DNA from 2 places in the Streptomyces sp. YPW6 genome. Region 1 is predicted to be linked to the other one. Evidence: predicted binding sites of a transcription regulator. Region 1 holds the regulator's gene; the other holds the start of a gene.
What was found. The regulator HrcA, encoded in region 1, represses chaperone genes, less so after heat shock. The targets are predictions, from matches to a motif close to TTNGCACTCNGNNNNNCNGAGTGCNAA.
Positions count from the first base shown of each region.

Region 2: groES (co-chaperone GroES) is a predicted target of HrcA. The motif match lies at 2,792-2,818, and genes of this name have one in related genera.

Region 1 covers NZ_CP076457.1:5,507,457-5,511,663, reverse strand. The annotation lists gene KME66_RS24210 (nitronate monooxygenase) at 1-351, opposite strand, end outside; gene dnaJ (molecular chaperone DnaJ) at 484-1,623, opposite strand; gene hrcA (heat-inducible transcriptional repressor HrcA) at 1,624-2,640, opposite strand; gene KME66_RS24195 (MBL fold metallo-hydrolase) at 2,805-3,536, shown strand; gene KME66_RS24190 (DUF3097 domain-containing protein) at 3,770-4,207, shown strand, end outside.
Region 2 covers NZ_CP076457.1:2,808,317-2,812,523, forward strand. The annotation lists gene KME66_RS12085 (SDR family oxidoreductase) at 1-401, shown strand, start outside; gene groL (chaperonin GroEL) at 604-2,229, opposite strand; gene groES (co-chaperone GroES) at 2,327-2,635, opposite strand; gene KME66_RS12100 (polysaccharide deacetylase family protein) at 2,865-3,818, opposite strand; gene KME66_RS12105 (class I SAM-dependent methyltransferase) at 3,928-4,207, shown strand, end outside.

The sequences.
Region 1 (4,207 bases):
GATCGCGACCTTCGCCTCGTAGGCGTCGTCGCCGCTGCCGTCCGGGTCGCCGAGCGGGGTCTCGTACCAGGCGGCCTCGCCGGCGAGCTGGTGGCGGTAGACCTCGACGGCGCTGGGGTCGGCGAGCGCGGGCTGCGGCATGAAGAGGTTGACGCCGAACGGGCCGGCGGTGAGCCGGCGGAGCTGTTTGATCTCGTTGTACATCCCGTCCGCCGTCTTGTACCCGGCGGCCAGGAATCCGAGCCCGCCGGCTTCGGCGACGGCCCCGGCGAGCTGGGGTCCGGACGCGCCGCCCGCCATGGGGGCCTGCACGATCGGATACCGGCAGAGATCGGTCAACGCGGAGGACATGAGCGCATCGTGCCACGTCCCGCCCACGGGGCCGAATCAGCCAGTCGACGGCCTGACCGGTTCTCCCGCCGAACGCCGCACCGCCCGCCGGTGAGGAACCGGCGGGCGGTGCGGTGAAAGGCGGAAAGCGGTTCAGCGGCCGTTGAACGCGTCCTTCAGACGGGAGAAGAGGCCCTGCTGACCTGGCTGGAACTGACCCAGGGGTCGTTCCTCGCCGCGGAGCTTGGCCAGCTCCCGCAGCAGCCGCTCCTGCTCGGGGTCGAGCTTGGACGGGGTGATCACCTCGACGTGGACGATCAGGTCGCCCCGGCCGCCGCCGCGCAGATGCGTGATCCCGCGCCCGTGCAGGGGGACGGACTGGCCGGACTGGGTGCCGGGCCGGATGTCGATCTCCTCCAGGCCGTCCAGCGTCTCCAGCGGGCACTTGGTGCCGAGGGCCGCTGCCGTCATGGGGATGGTGACCGTGCAGTGCAGGTCGTCGCCGCGCCGTTGGAAGACGGAGTGCGGCAGCTCGTGGATCTCCACGTACAGGTCGCCGGCCGGGCCGCCGCCGGGGCCGACCTCGCCCTCTCCGGCGAGCTGGATGCGGGTGCCGTTGTCGACGCCGGCCGGGATCTTGACCGTGAGCGTCCGCCGCGAGCGGATACGGCCGTCTCCGGCGCACTCCGGGCACGGGGTGGGCACGACCGTACCGAAGCCCTGACACTGCGGGCAGGGCCGCGAGGTCATGACCTGGCCAAGGAAGGACCGGGTGACCTGCGAGACCTCGCCGCGTCCGCGGCACATGTCGCAGGTCTGGGCGGAGGTGCCGGGGGCCGCGCCCTCGCCGCTGCAGGTGTTGCAGACGACGGCCGTGTCGACCTGGATGTCCTTGGTGGTGCCGAAGGCCGCCTCGTTGAGGTCGATCTCCAGCCGGATCATGGCGTCCTGGCCGCGCCGGGTCCGCGAACGGGGCCCGCGCTGCGCGGCGTTGCCGAAGAAGGCGTCCATGATGTCGGAGAAGTTGCCGAAGCCGCCGGCTCCGAAACCGCCCGCGCCACCGCCGCCGCCGTTACCGGAGAGCGGGTCGCCGCCGAGGTCGTAGACCTGCTTCTTCTGCGGGTCGGCGAGCACCTCGTAAGCGGCGTTGATCTCCTTGAACCGCTCCTGGGTCTTCGGGTCCGGGTTGACATCCGGGTGCAGCTCGCGGGCGAGCCGACGGAATGCCTTCTTGATCTCGTCCTGAGATGCGTCGCGGCGCACGCCGAGTACGGCGTAGTAGTCCGTGGCCACTTACGACTCCGCCAGGATCTGTCCGACGTAACGTGCCACTGCGCGTACCGCTCCCATCGTTCCGGGGTAGTCCATGCGGGTCGGTCCGACCACGCCGAGTTTGGCGACTGCCTCGTCGCCCGAACCGTAGCCGACCGCGACGACGGACGTGGAGTTGAGCCCCTCGTGGGCGTTCTCGTGCCCGATCCGTACGGTCATGCCGGAGTCCGTGGCCTCACCGAGCAGCTTCAGCAGGACGACCTGCTCCTCCAGTGCTTCCAGCACCGGCCGGATCATCACCGGGAAGTCGTGTCCGAAGCGGGTGAGGTTGGAGGTGCCGCCGATCATCAGCCGCTCCTCCGTCTCCTCGACCAGGGTTTCGAGGAGGGTGGAAAGAACCGTGGAAACCGTCCCCCGGTCCTCGCTGTCGAAGGATTCTGGCAGCTCCTGCACCAGGCGCGGGACATCCGCGAAGCGGCGTCCGACGACCCGGCTGTTGAGCCGGGCCCGCAGATCCGCGAGCGATGCCTCACCGAACGGCGCAGGGCAGTCGATCATACGCTGCTCGACGCGGCCGGTGTCCGTGATCAGGACGAGCATCAGCCGGGCGGGGGCGAGCGACAGCAGCTCCACGTGCCGCACCGTCGAACGGGTCAGCGAGGGGTACTGCACGACGGCGACCTGCCGGGTCAGCTGCGCGAGCAGCCGCACGGTCCGCCCGACCACGTCGTCGAGGTCGACCGCGCCGTCGAGGAAGTTCTGGATGGCCCGGCGCTCGGGCGAGGAGAGCGGCTTGACGCCCGCGAGCTTGTCGACGAAGAGGCGGTACCCCTTGTCGGTGGGGATGCGCCCCGCGCTCGTGTGCGGCTGGGCGATGAAGCCCTCGTCCTCCAGCACCGCCATGTCGTTGCGGACGGTGGCCGGGGAGACCCCCAGCCGGTGCCGCTCGGTCAGCGCCTTGGAACCGACGGGCTCCTCGGTGCCGACGTAGTCCTGGACGATGGCGCGCAGCACTTCGAGTCTGCGTTCGCTGAGCATCGCGCACACCTCCAGCTGTCTGTCTCCGGTCTCCGACTGGCACTCGGTGCGTACGAGTGCCAGCAATCCCGTCGTCAGTGTACGGGGGTGGGGTGGGGCCTGGGCAAGGGCGACCGGCCGCCCTCCCACCGGACCGCGCAGGTCGCTGCCGATAGCGTCCTGGTATGGACGTCGCTTGGGAAGACTTCGGGTGGGAGCGGTTGGGCGACGGCGTCGGCCGGCGGCGGCTCCCCGGCTGGGACGCCACCGTGGCGCTGGTCGCCGGGGCGGAGGGGGTGCTGCTGTTCGACACGGGGTCGACGCTGCGCGAGGGCGTGGAGCTGCGGCGGCAGGCCGAGGCGCTGCTCGGCCGCAGGGTGACGCATATCGCACTGAGTCATCCCCATTTCGATCATGTGCTGGGCGCGGCGGCGTTCGCCGGGGTCCGGGTGTACGGCTCGGCGGGGCTCACCGCCCTGCTGCGGAACGGGGAGCAGGGGCTGTACGCGGACGCCGTGCGGCACGGCGTCCCGGAGGACGAGGCGGCCCGGTCGGCCGGCACGCTGGTGGTCCCGCACGAGGAGGTGCGCGGCGAGCGGGCGCTCGATCTGGGCGGCGGCCGCCGGGTACTGCTGGCCGGTCTGGGTCCGGCCCACAGCGGCCACGACCTCGCGGTGCTGGTGCCGGGCTCGGAGGGCGAGCCCCCGGTGGTGCTCTGCGGCGACCTGGTCGAGGAGTCGGGCGAGCCGCAGGCGGGCACGGACGCGGTCCCCGCGCGGTGGCCCGCCGCGCTGGAGAGGCTGCTGGAGCTGGGCGGCGAGGACGCGCTGTACGTGCCGGGGCACGGGGCGGTGGTGGACGCGGCGTTCGTCCGGGCGCAACGGGCGGCGCTGGCGGAGCGGTTCGCGGCGGGGTGAGGAGCATCGCGGCGGTGCCGAGGACGTTCACGGCGGCATGAGCACCGTCGCGGCGGGCGGCGTCCTGGCGGCGGTGCCGAGGGCCCGCGCGGCGGCGTGAGGAGCGTCTCGGCGAGGCGGCGGTTCCTCGGCGGGGTGAGAAGCATCGCGGCGGCGTGTGGAGCGTCACGGCGGGGTGAGGGTTCGGGGCGGCGTGAGGTTCTTCACGGCGGCGGGCCGATTATCGTCGGGCCATGCGCAGCTACCAGCCGGACCTGACCCCGCCGTGGAAGCGGTCCGCCCCCGTGCCCGAGGTGCCCGCCGAACCCGATCTGGTCGTGGAGGAGGTCGCCACCGGCTTCTGCGGGGCGGTGATCCGCTGCGAGAAGACGGCCCAGGGGCCGACGGTGACCCTGGAGGACCGGTTCGGCAAGCACCGGGTGTTCCCGATGGAACCGCGCGGCTTCCTGCTGGAGGGCAAGGTCGTCACCCTGGTGCGCCCGGGTCCCGGAGGTCCCGCGCGTCCCACGCGTACGGCCTCCGGTTCGGTGGCGGTGCCCGGCGCGCGGGCCCGGGTGGCACGGGCCGGGCGGATCTATGTGGAGGGCCGGCACGACGCGGAGCTGGTGGAGCGGGTGTGGGGGGACGACCTGCGCATCGAGGGCGTGGTCGTGGAGTACCTGGAGGGCATC
Region 2 (4,207 bases), 2.7 Mb from region 1:
TGCGGGAGCGGGGCCGGGGCGGGGTCGTGAACGTGGCGTCCGTCGCGGCGTTCGTGCCGCGCGGTACGTACGGGGCGTCGAAGTCCTGGGTCGTGCAGTTCACCCAGGGCGCGGCGCGGGACCTGGCCGGGTCGGGGGTGCGGATGATGGTGCTGTGCCCCGGGTTCGTCCGGACGGAGTTCCACGAGCGGGCGGGGATGGGCACGGACAACATCCCGAACTGGATGTGGCTCGACGCGGACAAGCTGGTGGCGTCCGCGCTGGCGGATCTGACGCGGGGAAGGACGGTGTCGATCCCGGACCCGCGCTACAAGGCGCTGATGGGGCTGGTCAAGGTCGCGCCGCGGGGGCTGCTCGGCGGGGTCACCTCGCGGACGGGGCGCAAGTACGGTCCGCAGTAGGCGGCCCGTCCGCCTCGCACCGACGGCGGCCGCGGCGGCCGGGACGGACGGACCGCCGATCCTGCTGGGGGCGTGTCCGCCGGGCTGAGGGATCCGCCCGGACCGGCCGGCCCGGAACGCACCGGGGCCCGGTGCCCCCGCGACGGGGGCACCGGGCCTCGGGTGTACCGACGAGCGCGTACCGAAAGCGGTACGGGCGGTACTAGTGGGAGTGGCCGTGGCCGCCGTGACCGGCGTCGGCCTCCTCCTCGGCCGGCTTCTCGACGACCAGGGTCTCGGTCGTGAGCAGCAGCGAGGCGATGGACGCGGCGTTCTCCAGGGCGGAGCGGGTGACCTTGACCGGGTCGATGACGCCGGCCTTGACCAGGTCGCCGTACTCGCCGGTGGCGGCGTTGAAGCCCTGGCCCTTGTCGAGCTCGGAGACCTTGGAGGTGATGACGTAACCCTCCAGGCCGGCGTTCTCGGCGATCCAGCGCAGCGGCTCGACGGCGGCGCGGCGGACGACCGCGACACCGGTGGCCTCGTCGCCGGTCTTGCCGAGGTTGCCCTCCAGGACCTTGACGGCGTGGACGATGGCGGAGCCACCGCCGGAGACGATGCCCTCCTCGACCGCGGCGCGGGTGGCGGAGATGGCGTCCTCGAGGCGGTGCTTCTTCTCCTTCAGCTCCACCTCGGTGGCGGCGCCGACGCGGATGACGCACACGCCGCCGGCCAGCTTCGCGAGGCGCTCCTGGAGCTTCTCGCGGTCCCAGTCGGAGTCCGTGGCCTCGATCTCGGCCTTGATCTGGTTGACGCGGCCCTTGACGTCCTCGGCGTTGCCGCCGCCGTCGACGATGGTCGTGTCGTCCTTGGAGACGGTGACGCGGCGGGCGGTGCCGAGCACGTCCAGACCGGCCTGGTCGAGCTTGAGGCCGACCTCCTCGGCGATGACGGTCGCACCGGTGAGGGTGGCGATGTCGCCGAGCATGGCCTTGCGGCGGTCGCCGAAGCCCGGGGCCTTCACCGCGACGGCGTTGAAGGTGCCGCGGATCTTGTTGACGACGAGGGTGGAGAGCGCCTCGCCCTCGACGTCCTCGGCGATGATCAGGAGCGGCTTGGAGCCACCGGCCTGGATGACCTTCTCCAGGAGCGGGAGCAGCTCCTGGATGGCGCCGATCTTGCCCTGGTGGATCAGGATGTACGGGTCGTCGAGGACGGCCTCCATACGCTCCTGGTCGGTCACCATGTACGGGGACAGGTAGCCCTTGTCGAAGGCCATGCCCTCGGTGAACTCCAGGTCCAGGCCGAAGGTGTTGGACTCCTCGACGGTGATGACACCGTCCTTGCCGACCTTGTCCATCGCGTCCGCGATGAGCTCGCCGACCTGCGGGTCCTGCGCGGAGAGCGCGGCGACGGCGGCGATGTCGGCCTTGTCGTCGATCGGGCGGGCCGTGGCGAGCAGCTCCTCGGACACGGCCTTGACGGCGGCGTCGATGCCCTTCTTCAGGGCGGCCGGGGAGGCGCCGGCGGCGACGTTGCGCAGACCCTCGCGGACGAGCGCCTGGGCCAGGACGGTCGCGGTGGTGGTGCCGTCACCCGCTACGTCGTTGGTCTTGGTCGCCACCTCCTTGACGAGCTGGGCGCCGAGGTTCTCGTACGCGTCGTCGAGCTCGACCTCGCGCGCGATGGTGACACCGTCGTTGGTGATGGTGGGGGCACCGAACTTCTTGTCGATGACGACGTTGCGGCCCTTGGGGCCGATCGTCACCTTGACCGTGTCGGCAAGCTTGTTGACGCCGCGCTCAAGGGCGCGACGGGCGTCCTCGTCGAACTTCAGAATCTTCGCCATGGGCTGTATCCCTCTCAAAATGAACTGCGCCCCTCGCCGCCCGGCTAGTTACTTCGCAGGGGGCCAGGGGCGCAGAACACAAGCAAACGTGGGTGAATTACTTCTCGACGATCGCGAGGACGTCGCGGGCCGAAAGGACGAGGTACTCCTCGCCGTTGTACTTCACCTCGGTGCCGCCGTACTTGCTGTACAGGACGACGTCGCCGGTCTTGACGTCGAGCGGAAGCCGCTCGCCGTTCTCGAAGCGGCCCGGGCCCACGGCGAGGACGACGCCCTCCTGGGGCTTCTCCTTCGCGGTGTCCGGAATGACCAGGCCGGAAGCCGTGGTCTGCTCGGCGTCGAGCGGCTGGACCACGATGCGGTCCTCGAGCGGCTTGATCGCAACCTTGGAGCTGGTGGTCGACACGATCCGGTCTCCCCCTTCGGAGATCTCACGGGGTTTAACAGTCTGTGGGTGGCGATCGGACCGATCCGTCGTCGCGGGTGCCGGACCTGCCCTGTCGCGCAGAGTGGTGCTGGCACTCTCCAGGGGGGAGTGCCAGACCCGAGACTATGACCGCGATTAGCACTCGGTCAAGCGGAGTGCCAATTCACCACCCTCGTGCCGTCCCGGCGGGTACGGGGCAGGGCGCGGATCAGACGTAGTCCTCCAGCTTCGCCACCGCGTACCCCTTGTCCGTGATGGTCTTCATGACGTGGCGGATCATGTCGGGCATGGAGCCCTTCCAGTCCTCCTTGCCCCGGAAGTGGGTGAGGACGATGTCGCCGGGGTGCAGGTCCTGGTCCCACTCGCGCCATTCCATGCGGTCGGGGAATGCCTCGGCGGACCACAGCGGTACGGCGGTGATCCCGCAGGACTTGGCGACGACGAGGGTGTCGCGGTTGTAGTTGCCGTAGGGCGGGCGGAAGAGGGTGGGGCGCTTGCCGTAGCGCTTGAGGATCTTCTCCTGCTGGCCGCAGATCTCCCGCTTCTGCTCGGCGTAGGAGAGGCCGGGCAGATAGCGGTGGTTGAGGGTGTGGTTGCTGATGGCCACCCCGCGCCGCTGCATCTTCGTGAAGTAGCCGTAGTCGTCGTTGATGACGTAGTCGCTGACGAACGCGCTGTAGGGGATGGACAGTTCGCTCATCATCCGCAGCAGCTCGGGGTCTTTCTCCGCCCCGTCGTCGATCGTCAGGAAGACGATCTTCTCCTTGGTCGGGACGGTCGTGAAGACCGGCGGCAGCCCTTGGTCGTCCCGGACCTCGAAGCCCTTGCGGGTGGTGATGCGCGGCTTGGTCCTCGGCGGCTCGGGGGCCGCGAGCGGGGTCTTGGCCAGCCGCCACTTCTTCGCCGCGACGGCTCGCGCGGCCTGCTTCTTCCGGACCGTCTCGGCGTACGAGTCCGGCGGCCGGGCGGGCCCGGCCTGCGGGGACGCGTCGCCCGACCGGTCCGCGGCGGGCTTCGCGGGTGCGCCGGGAGCCCCCGTGCCGCCGCCCGTCTCCGCCGCGCATCCGGAGCCGACGGCGGCGGCCAGCAGGGCCGCCAGCACGACGGTGCCCGATCTCAGCCGATTGACGCCTGACTTTTCGTTTTGTCGTACTAGCTGCATGGCGCCGCATCCTGCCAGCCGCCACCCCGTGCGCCCTCCCGACACCGCGAGCGGCCCCGCCCGGTCCCCCGGGCGGCCCACAGGGACCCGCACCGGCGCAGCGGTCACAATGGACCGGGTGAACGCAACGACCCCCTCCGCCCCGTCCGACGACCCCGGCCGCGCCGCCTTCGCCGCGCTGCGCTCCCGCGAGGGCGAACAGCTGCTGGCCGAGCTGCGCGACCACGACCCCGCCGACGAGCTGGCCACCGCGACCCGGCTGCGCCGCACGCACCCGGCGGAGCTGGTGTCGGCGGCCCTGGGCCAGGCCCGGTTGCGGCAGCGGGCGGTCGCCAAGTTCGGGGCCGAGGACGCCTACCGGATGTACTTCACGCCCGACGGGGTCGAGC